One region of the Paraburkholderia sp. BL18I3N2 genome, then DNA from elsewhere that is predicted to be linked to it. Evidence: riboswitches for the same ligand, from Rfam matches in the RefSeq annotation. Region 1 holds a riboswitch; the other holds the start of a gene.

Region 1 (5,132 bases):
AGGTCTCGGGGGAGGAAGACACGAAACTGACAGTCCTTTTACGCGGAAGGCGAATTATAGGGCCACCGTGCAAAAGTTGCCGTGAGGGTGCCCTGTCCCTTAACTAATCATGACGATTATCGCGTAAACCCTTGTTGCAGTGCAGAAACGGCGGCAGCGGGATCCGCCGCTTCCGTTACCGCCCGCACCACGGCCGCGCAGCCGACACCCGTCGCCAGCACGTCGGGCAGCACCTGCAGGTCGATTCCGCCGATTGCCACCAGCGGCACAACGCCGTCGAGCAGCCGCACGTAACGGGCTAGGCGCCTTAGACCCTGCGGCGCGGTCGGCATGACCTTGGTGGTGGTGGGAAACACCGCACCCAGAGCAATGTAGCTTGGCCGGAAATGCAGTGCTCTCAGAATCTCGTAGAAACCGTGGGTCGACAGGCCGAGCCGGACGCCGCCCGCAGCGAGCGCGGCGAGGTCCGCCGTATGCACGTCTTCCTGACCGAGATGGACGCCGTATGCCCCCGCCTCGAGCGCGGCCTGCCAATGGTCGTTGATGAACACCTGAGCGTCGTGCTGACGGCCGGCGGCCACGCAGCGGGCAATTTCATGCTTCAGCTCATCGGCGGGTTCGGCTGATTTGCGGCGCAACTGCACCGTCTTCACGCCGAAGCCCACTACGCGTTCGACCCACTCCGCCGTCGGCAGCACTGGATACAACCCCAACCGGTCCGGGCAGCGCGGGAACGCCTGCGGCGGCGCGTCGGGCAAGCCGGCTAGACGCGGGAAATGGCTGAGATCGGCGGGAAAGGCGTCGTCGGTACGGCTTTCATCGCCGTCGCGCCAGGCCAGCGCCAGCACCAGCGCGTCATGCGGGTCGAAACCGCAGTCGAGGAACGCCGCCAGCGCGGCAATCCAGTCTTCCGCCAGATGGCCTTCGAGACGGTATTTTTCGCCGCCCAGATGCAACGTGGCCTTGTCCTCGGCGGCTTCGATCACGCCGGCGCCCCGCACCAGCCAGCGCGCCACCTGCTCACCATGCTGCTGCGCGTCGGCGATCACGATCAGATCGCCGCCGTTCGGTTCGTCCGGCGCGGTCAGGCAGATGCGCCACGGCGCGTGGGTCGGCGGCCAGTCGCCGAGCCGGGCGCGGATGCGCTCGGCGGCTTCGGTGAGTTCGTCGGCGGGCGGCCAGAAAAGGTCGCGGTCCTTCAATGTCAAAGTCTGCGTCATACGGCGCTCCCGTCTTGATGCCAGAACGGCATGCCGACCACCGGCGTGCTCGCGTGCGCGCTTTCGCGCTCGGCCATCGGTCCCGCCAGAAAAGCCTGGCGGCCCGCTTCGACACCCAGCGCGAAGGCGCGCGCCATCGCGTCGGGGTGGGTCGCCTGCGACACAGCCGTGTTCAGCAGCACGCCGTCGAAACCCCATTCCATCACCTGCGCCGCGTGCGACGGCACACCGAGACCGGCGTCGACGATCAGCGGCACGTCCGGCAGACGCTCCCGCAACACACGCAGCCCATAGGGGTTGATCACGCCCTTGCCGGTGCCGATCGGCGCGCCCCACGGCATCAGCGCTTCGCAGCCGGCGTCCAGCAGACGGCGGCCGATCACCAGGTCTTCGGTGCAATACGGCAGCACCTTGAAGCCGTCCTTGATCAGTTGCGCGGCCGCTTCGATCAGACCGACCGGGTCGGGCTGCAGCGTGTAGTCATCGCCGATCAGTTCGAGCTTGATCCACTCGGTCTCGAAGATTTCGCGCGCCATATGCGCGGTCGTCACCGCCTCGCCGACGGTCAGGCAGCCGGCCGTGTTCGGCAGCAGCGGCACGCCATGGCGCTTCAGCAGATCGAAGAAGCCGGCTTCCGCGCCGCCCTCGTTCATCTGCCGGCGCAGCGCGACGGTCACCATGCCGGGCCGCGCGGCGTCGATGGAATCGGACAGCGATTGCAGCGACGGGTAGCGCGAGGTGCCGAGCAGCACGCGGCTCGCGAAGGTCTGGCCGTAGAGCGTGAGCGCGTCGGCGGTTTGGGGGGAAGTCATTTGCATAATCCTGTTTGTCTCCAGCAATCCTGTCTCCGGCAATCCGGTGTTCCCGCAGTGCGCGGCGGACGTTCAGCCGCCGGCCACGGGTTGCACGACATCGAGCTTGTCGCCCGCTTGCAGCGCGCGCGCCGCATGCTGGGCGCGCGCCACGAAGTCGCCGTTCAGCGCGACCGCAAACGGCGGACGTGCGCCGAACGCGGTGAGCGCGTCGGCGACGGTCGCGCCTTCGGGCAGCGACAACGGCTTCTGATTGATATGAATGTCCATGGTGTTCGAATACGTTTCAGTCGATGGCGAAAGCGGCGTGACGTGCAGTGCTCGTCTGCGCAATGACGAGTCGCGCAACGCTCATGCCGGCTCCCGCGCGGAATCCAGTTGAAAGAGCTCGCTCCAGCGCGCGTCGCGCTGCCAGTCGGCGAAGGCATCGGCGTCGCCGATGCGCCCGTCGAGCAGCGCCGCGGCGAAGCGCACGGCTTCGTCGGCGACTTCGGGCACGATCATGTAGCCGTGCCGGTACAGGCCGTTCACGCGCAATGTCTGCGCGCCGTCCCACAGCAAGGCCGGACGGTGGTCCGGCAAAGTTGGGCGGCACTGCGAATTCAGTTCGAGGATGCGTGCCTCGCCGAAGCCGGGATGCACGGAAAACGCCGCGCTCAGCAGTTCGAGCGCGGAGCGCACGCTGACCGGCGACATGTCCTCGCCTTCCACTTCGGTCGCGCCGATCACGTAGAGATCGTCCTGCTTCGGCGCGATGTAGAGCGGATAGCGTGGATGCAGCAGCCGCACCGGCCGCGTCAGCTTGATACCGGGCGCATGCACGCGCGCGACTTCGCCACGAATGCCGCGCAGCGTGGGCAGCACGGGCTTCGCGCCGAGGCCGCGGCAGTCGATCGTGATACGCGCGGGCGGCAGCGCACGCTCGTCGACCGGCGTATTCCAGTGCGTGTCGACGCCGCGTTGCGCGATACCCGCGGCCAGCGCTGTGAGCACCTGGCGGTTATCCAGTTGGCCTTCACGTGGCAGCAGCCAACCTTGGCTAAAGCGGCCCGCCAAAGCAGGCTCGGCGGCGCCGAGCTGCGCGCCTGCCAGCGTGACGAAACCGCCGTCCAGCAGTTCAGCGGGCGCATTCGAACGCACCCGGCGTTCGAACAGCGGCGCTTCGGTTCGATCCGAGTGATGCCACACGACCAGCGTGCCATTGCGTTGATAAAACACGGGCTCGGGCAACTCGGCCAGCACTTGCGGCCACGTTTCGAGCGAACTCGCGCCGAGGCGCGTGATCAGCAGTTCTGCGCTGGCGGCTTCCGCGAGCGGTGCCAGCATCGCCGCGGCGACCCACGCGGCCGATTGCGTACCGGCGGCATCGCCACGCTCATAAAGCGCCACGCGATGCCCCTGTCCGGCGAGACGCCACGCCACAAGCCGCCCGCACAGGCCACCGCCGAGCACGGCGAAATCGGGTTGTGCAGAACGCGTCATCGCGCACACTCCGTTTCAGGACGGCAAGCAAAGCTGAAGCACGGCGCGCCGAAGGCGGCGTGACGAAGAGCAAAACACATATCTGAAGAATAGGCGGTCATCGAGTCCTTTCCGTACGGCAACACAACGCACGTACCCAGGACGAAACCGGCGGGTGAGGCCGGCCGGACAATGCGCGATCCAATGACGGACGCTGCCCGGCGGGGAATGGAAGACTGGCTGCTTCCGGAAACTTCCCGCGCCGGTATTACCCGGATCGGGTGCAAAGGGTGTCTCTCAGCCTCGCCGCTGCGCCATGAAAATCATGCCGCCTGTGCGCGAAGCACCCCTGTTTCGTCGAAGGTCATTAGACCATAAAAGGCGCGGCGCCCGCAAACCAGCGGCTGGCCGCGTCGCGCGCGATTTGATCCGGCACCATCTTTGACGTTATCAATGCGGCCGACGGCGGCGCTCTGGCACAATGCCAGCACAGGATGCCGCACGAGCGCGGCGCGGGCGGCACGCCGTCCCGCCATCCTCGCAGCGGCACCGGCGCGGGACCTCGCAGCGCAAATTAATTTTCGCTTAAGGGCTTCACGCCAGAATCTGACGCTCACCCGGGCGGGCGTTCGTCGAGCACGACGCCCGGGCATGTACCGCAAACCCGCCGCAGGGCAGCCCGCCGACGGGCTCGCCCAAAATGGGTCAGCCCCGAATGGGCCAGCACTACTTCAGGATGCTCATGACACCGAATACCTCTGCCACCCCCGTGCTGCCGCCGGACGAAAAAGTCTCCGCCTGGAGCCTGATCAAACCCTACTGGGTTTCCGAAGAACGAAAAACGGCATGGGGCCTCCTCATCGCGATCATCGTGATGAATCTGCTCGTGGTGTGGATCAACGTACGGCTGAACCGCTGGAGCGCCGACTTCTACAACGCGCTGCAAACCAAGAATGTGCACGACTTCCCCCACCTGCTGATGGTGTTCTCGGGGCTCGCGTTCGGCTTCATCATTCTCGCGGTGTACGGCCGTTATCTGCGCCAGATGCTCGGCTTCCGCTGGCGCCAGTGGCTGACCACGCGCTATCTGAACGAGTGGCTGAAGGACAGCGCGTTCTACCGCATCGAGCGCGACCGCCTCGCCGACAACCCCGACCAGCGGATCAGCGACGACCTGCAGTCGTTCGCCACCAGCACGCTCTCGCTGACGCTCGACCTGCTGTCCACCGTCGTCACGCTGGTGTCGTTCATCACCATCCTGTGGTCGCTGGCCGGCGCGCTGACCATTTCGCTCGGCGGCATGCCGATCGAGATTCCCGGCTACATGGTGTGGGCCGCGGCGCTCTACGCCGTGGTTGGCTCGCTGATCATCCAGAAGGTCGGCCATCCGCTCGTGCCGATCAATTACCAGGCGCAGAAAGTCGAGGCGGATTTCCGTTTCGGCCTGATCCGTCTGCGTGAAAATGCCGAGCAGATCGCGTTCTACAACGGCATGGACACCGAGAAAGCGAACGCGCACTCGCTGTTCGGCCGCATCCGCGACAACTGGTGGCAGGTGATGAAGTACACCAAGCGGCTCACTTTCGTACTGAGCTTCTATGGTCAGATCGCGATCATCTTCCCGCTGGTGGTCGCCGCG
Region 2 (5,132 bases), on a different contig from region 1:
CGGGTCGCGCAAACGCAAAAGCCCGCCAGTGGCGGGCTTCGTTGCTGCAAGGAGAGGCTTGGCGGATCGGGTGGCGTAATGACGACGCCCGATCCGCGAGTCGAACCTTACTGCCGCTGATAAATCTCAGCGCCTTTCTTCATGAACTCGATCGACTTCACTTCCATGCCTTTCTTCAATGCTTCGTCGTCGGTGACGCCTTGTTGCGCGGCGAACTCGCGCACGTCCTGCGTGATCTTCATCGAGCAGAAGTGCGGGCCGCACATCGAGCAGAAATGCGCGACCTTTGCCGAATCCTTGGGCAGCGTTTCGTCGTGGAATTCGCGCGCCTTGTCCGGATCGAGACCGAGGTTGAACTGGTCTTCCCAACGGAATTCGAAGCGCGCCTTGGAGAGCGCGTTGTCACGCACCTGCGCGCCCGGATGGCCCTTCGCCAGATCGGCGGCGTGCGCGGCCAGCTTGTACGTGATGATGCCGGTCTTGACGTCGTCCTTGTTCGGCAGCCCGAGGTGTTCCTTCGGCGTGACGTAGCAGAGCATGGCCGTGCCGAACCAGCCGATCATCGCCGCGCCAATGCCCGACGTGATGTGGTCGTAGCCCGGAGCGATGTCGGTCGTCAACGGTCCCAGCGTGTAGAACGGCGCTTCGTCACACCATTCCAGTTGCAGGTCCATGTTCTCCTTGATCAACTGCATCGGCACGTGGCCGGGGCCTTCGATCATGGTCTGCACGTCGTGCTTCCACGCGATCTGCGTGAGTTCGCCGAGCGTTTTCAGTTCGCCGAGCTGCGCTTCGTCGTTGGCGTCGTAGATCGAGCCGGGACGCAGGCCGTCGCCGAGCGAGAAGGCCACGTCATACGCCTTCATGATTTCGCAGATGTCTTCGAAATGCTCGTACAGGAAGCTTTCCTTGTGATGCGCGAGGCACCACTTCGCCATGATCGAGCCGCCGCGCGAGACGATGCCCGTCATGCGCTTGGCCGTGAGCGGCACGTATTGCAGACGCACGCCCGCGTGAATCGTGAAGTAATCGACGCCTTGCTCGGCCTGTTCGATCAGCGTGTCGCGGAAGATTTCCCACGTCAGGTCTTCGGCCTTGCCGTTGACCTTTTCCAGCGCCTGGTAAATCGGCACCGTGCCGATCGGCACCGGCGAATTGCGGATGATCCACTCGCGCGTTTCGTGGATATGCTTGCCGGTCGACAGATCCATCACCGTATCGCCGCCCCAGCGGATCGCCCACGTCATCTTGTCGACTTCCTCGCCGATGGAGGACGTCACCGCCGAGTTCCCGATGTTCGCATTCACCTTCACGAGGAAGTTGCGGCCGATGATCATCGGTTCGCTTTCCGGGTGATTGATGTTGTTCGGGATGATCGCGCGGCCGCGCGCCACTTCTTCGCGCACGAATTCCGGGGTGATCGCCGTGAGGCCGTTCGGGCCGAACGCGCTCGCGCCGAATGCCTGGCCCGGGTGCTGGCGGCCCATCATCGCCGCGAGCTTTTCGCCGTTCGGGCCGCTCGTTTTGAGGCTTTCCAGATACTCGGCACGGCGCTGGTTCTCGCGAATCGCGATGTATTCCATTTCCGGCGTGATGATGCCTTTCCGCGCGTAGTGCATCTGCGAGACGTTCTTGCCGGCGATCGCGCGGCGCGGCGTGCGATGCAGGCCCTTGAAGCGCAGATCGGCGGTGGCCGTGTCGGCTGCGCGCTCGCGGCTGAAGTCGCTCGACAGACCCGTCAGCGCTTCGGTGTCGCCGCGCTCTTCGATCCAGGCCTGGCGCAGTGCGGGCAAACCGGCGCGGATGTCGATCTTCGCTTCCGGATCGGAGTAAGGGCCCGACGTGTCGTAGACATAGACCGGCGGATTTTTTTCGCCACCGAAGCTGTCGGGCGTATCGGCCTGCGAGATTTCGCGCATCGGCACGCGGATGTCGGCACGCGAGCCGGTCACGTAGACCTTGCGGGAATTCGGCAGCGGCGCGACAGCGGCTTCGTCGACGTGAGCGTCGGCGGAAAGGAACTTCGGATTGGCGTTCATCTGTATCTCCTATGCAAAGCTATATGGGGCGGCTAAGCAGGAGACGAGACGGAAGTAGTCGGAATTCGCGAGAGATGAGGCGATAAGGCTTGGGTGCGAAATCCGTACGCTTCCCTGCGCTGGCATTATCCAGATCAGGTTCAAAGGGTATTTCTCACCCACGCAGCACGGACCTCCGACCTCCGTGCGACGCAGGACCCCCGCGTTAGCAGCGCACACGATACACCGGCCGCCCGCTGCTTGGCAACCCATCTAGAAAATTCGAATGACGGAAATAGCAGCAGGCCGCTACGCGCTTCTGTGGATCGACGGGGCAGCCGGAGATGATGCCGAAAAAATTACGCGTGACGTGCGGGGCGTTGCTTACAACGTGAAATCGTCGGCGGCTTCGGGCTGAAACAGGATCTTTTCCAGCTTCAGCACTTTCTCCGTGCCGCTCGGCGGCGTGAAGCGGATGCGCTCGCCGCGTTTGGCGCCGAGCAAGGCGATGCCGGCGGGCGAGAACACATTCAGGCGGCCGTGCGCGAAGTCCGCATTGGGCGGATAGACGACGGTCCAGGTCATCTCCTCGCCGCTAGTTTCGTCGACCAGCGTGGCTTGTGAGTTCATCGTGACGACGTTGGCCGGAATCTCGCGCGAATCGACGATCACGGCGCGTTCCAGCACGTCGTCGAGCATGTCTTGCAAATGCGCTTGCGCGCCGGCTCTGGCAGCGTGTTTCTCGAGACGGGCGACGTCGAGTTCGGTGAGATAACAGGTTTTCGTCTTTTTCACGACGGGTACTCCAATTCGATCTACATTTGAGGAAACAGCGTGCGGATGAGATCGGCCCGGAGCCCGGCAACGCGGCTCAGGCAATGGAGCGAGCAGCGTTAGATCGGGCGCCGGGCGGCGTGGAGCGGGAGCGTTCGGGACGGCTCGCCGGCGCGACGCGGCATGAGTTCCGCGCGCGCGCAGCCGGTTGCGCGACGGGGGCGCAAGCGGAAGAAGGCACGGGAAGTCGGAAAGCGCATCGAGGTAGCCGGCGGGTAACGAAAGAGAGTGAAGAGGACGCCGCCATTCATCTGACTGAACGCGCGCAATAGAAAGGCTAATGTTAGCACGCGAGTCGTGCATCGCCCGGCGTCTTCGCGCTTCAGGAAAAAAGTTGGAACGGGCTGTCATAACCGGGCGTGCGGTTCGACAAACGTGCAGATCCTGATTGGAGCACGCCATGCAAACCGCCGGACCCCGCCGAGACGATCGGCGCTTCACTCGAAGCATCGCGCTCGCTGTCGCGCTGACCACGCTTGTGACCAGCGGTCTCGCGGACGCGGCCGGCGCCATCTGCAGCGCGCATAGCCCGGCGCATCGCGTGGCGCTGGTCGAGCTGTACAGCAGTGAAGGCTGCAATAGCTGCCCGCCCGCCGACAACTGGCTGAGCCAATGGAAGAACAGCGGCGCGACGCAAAGCATCGTGCCGTTGGCGCTGCACGTGGATTATTGGAACAGTCTCGGCTGGACCGACCGCTTCTCGCAACATCGTTTCACCGAACGTCAGCAGGCGCTCACCGATCTTGCCGGCGGGCACACCATCTACACGCCGGAAATCTTCGTCTCGGGACGCGAGCTGCGTAGCTGGTCGCAACGCGACAGTTTCGAGAGCCGCATCGGCAAGGTCGTCGCCGAGCCGGCGCAGGCGAACGTCGCACTAGAACTCAAAGCGCAGCAGGCGTCGGGTGCGTTCGACGTCACGGCGCAATTCACGAGCAAGTTGGCGGACACGGCCGGCCAACTCGACGCCTACGTCGCTGTCTATGAAAACTCCCTGAGCTCGCAAGTCGGCGCCGGCGAAAACAGCGGCGTCACCTTGCATCACGAACGCGTCGTGCGGCAATGGATCGGCCCGGTGCCGCTCGTCGCGGGCGACGCACAGATTCGCCGCGATATCCGCATCCAGGACGCCGTCGCAGATGCCAACCTCAACGCGCCCGCCGACCGCTTCGGCGTGGTCGCCTTCGTCGAAAACGCGGCCACCGGCGATGTACTGCAGGTGGCCGAACTGGCCGCGTGCCATTGATCGCCGCGTCCGCGCTCACAGGAGAGTTTCATGGCAACCCATCATGCACTTCGCGACAGCGTGCCGTCGGCCCAGCCGAAAAACAGCGGTGCGATTCATCCGCTGTGGGTGCGTCTCACGCATTGGCTCAACGCGCTCGCGGCCATCCTGATGATGCTGTCGGGCTGGCGCATTTACGACGCTTCGCCGATCTTCCCGGCGTTCCATTTTCCGCCCGCCATCACGCTCGGCGGCTGGCTCGGCGGCGCGCTGCAATGGCATTTCGCGGCGATGTGGCTGCTGGTCTTCAACGGTCTGCTGTATCTCGCGTTGAACCTCGCGAGCGGGCGCTTCGTGCGCAAGTTCCTGCCGGTGTCGCCGCGCGCCGTGCTGCACGATTTCGTCGCCGCGTTGACCGGCAAGCTCTCGCACGCCGACTTGCGCGTCTATAACGCGGTGCAGAAATTCGCCTACCTGTTCGTGGTCTGCGATCTGATCGTGCTGGTGCTCTCGGGTCTCGCGATCTGGAAGTCGGTGCAGTTTCCGCTGCTGCGCGAACTGATGGGCGGCTACGACAACGCGCGCATCGTCCACTTCTGCGCGATGTCGCTGATGGCCGCGTTCATCGCCGTGCATCTGGTGATGGTGGCGCTCGTGCCGCGCTCGCTGCTCGCCATGTTGCGCGGCCGCTGAGCCGTTCATCCGCTAAAGCGAACATTACGGATACCGAATCATGAACCAACCCGCTCGAAACTCCACTCGTTCTGCCGGCCAGAAGCTCGACAGCGAATCGATCCTGATCGACGCGCGCCGCGAACTCGCGATGCCGTCGCGGCGTCTGTTCGGCAAACGCCTTCTGACGCTGGGCGGCCTGTCGATGCTGACCGGCTGCTCGCTCACCGATGACGACTCGGTCAACAAATTCCTCACTGCCGTCTCGCGCCTGAACGACCGCGCGCAAGCGGCGTTGTTCGATCCGAAGCAACTTGCGCCGACCTACACCGAAGCGCAGCTCACGCGGCCGTTCCCGTTCAACGCGTTCTACGGCATCGACG

What was found. A riboswitch is a leader RNA that binds a small molecule or an ion and turns the genes downstream of it on or off. The one in region 1 is predicted to bind thiamine pyrophosphate.
Region 2: linked by a shared signal. The riboswitch ahead of thiC (phosphomethylpyrimidine synthase ThiC) and the one ahead of B0G75_RS32640 (FAD-dependent oxidoreductase) in region 1 are both predicted to bind thiamine pyrophosphate.

What each region holds. Positions count from the first base shown of each region.
Region 1 is NZ_PVNC01000019.1:81,045-86,176, reverse strand. Features, by position in the region: gene B0G75_RS32660 (ABC transporter ATP-binding protein) at 1-22, opposite strand, end outside; gene thiE (thiamine phosphate synthase) at 117-1,220, opposite strand; gene B0G75_RS32650 (thiazole synthase) at 1,217-2,032, opposite strand; gene thiS (sulfur carrier protein ThiS) at 2,105-2,302, opposite strand; gene B0G75_RS32640 (FAD-dependent oxidoreductase) at 2,384-3,514, opposite strand; TPP riboswitch at 3,731-3,854, opposite strand; gene B0G75_RS32635 (ABC transporter ATP-binding protein/permease) at 4,236-5,132, shown strand, end outside.
Region 2 is NZ_PVNC01000007.1:97,858-102,989, reverse strand. Features, by position in the region: gene thiC (phosphomethylpyrimidine synthase ThiC) at 108-2,039, opposite strand; TPP riboswitch at 2,133-2,251, opposite strand; gene B0G75_RS20245 (GreA/GreB family elongation factor) at 2,403-2,813, opposite strand; gene B0G75_RS20240 (thioredoxin family protein) at 3,253-4,098, shown strand; gene B0G75_RS20235 (cytochrome b/b6 domain-containing protein) at 4,129-4,770, shown strand; gene B0G75_RS20230 (molybdopterin-dependent oxidoreductase) at 4,811-5,132, shown strand, end outside.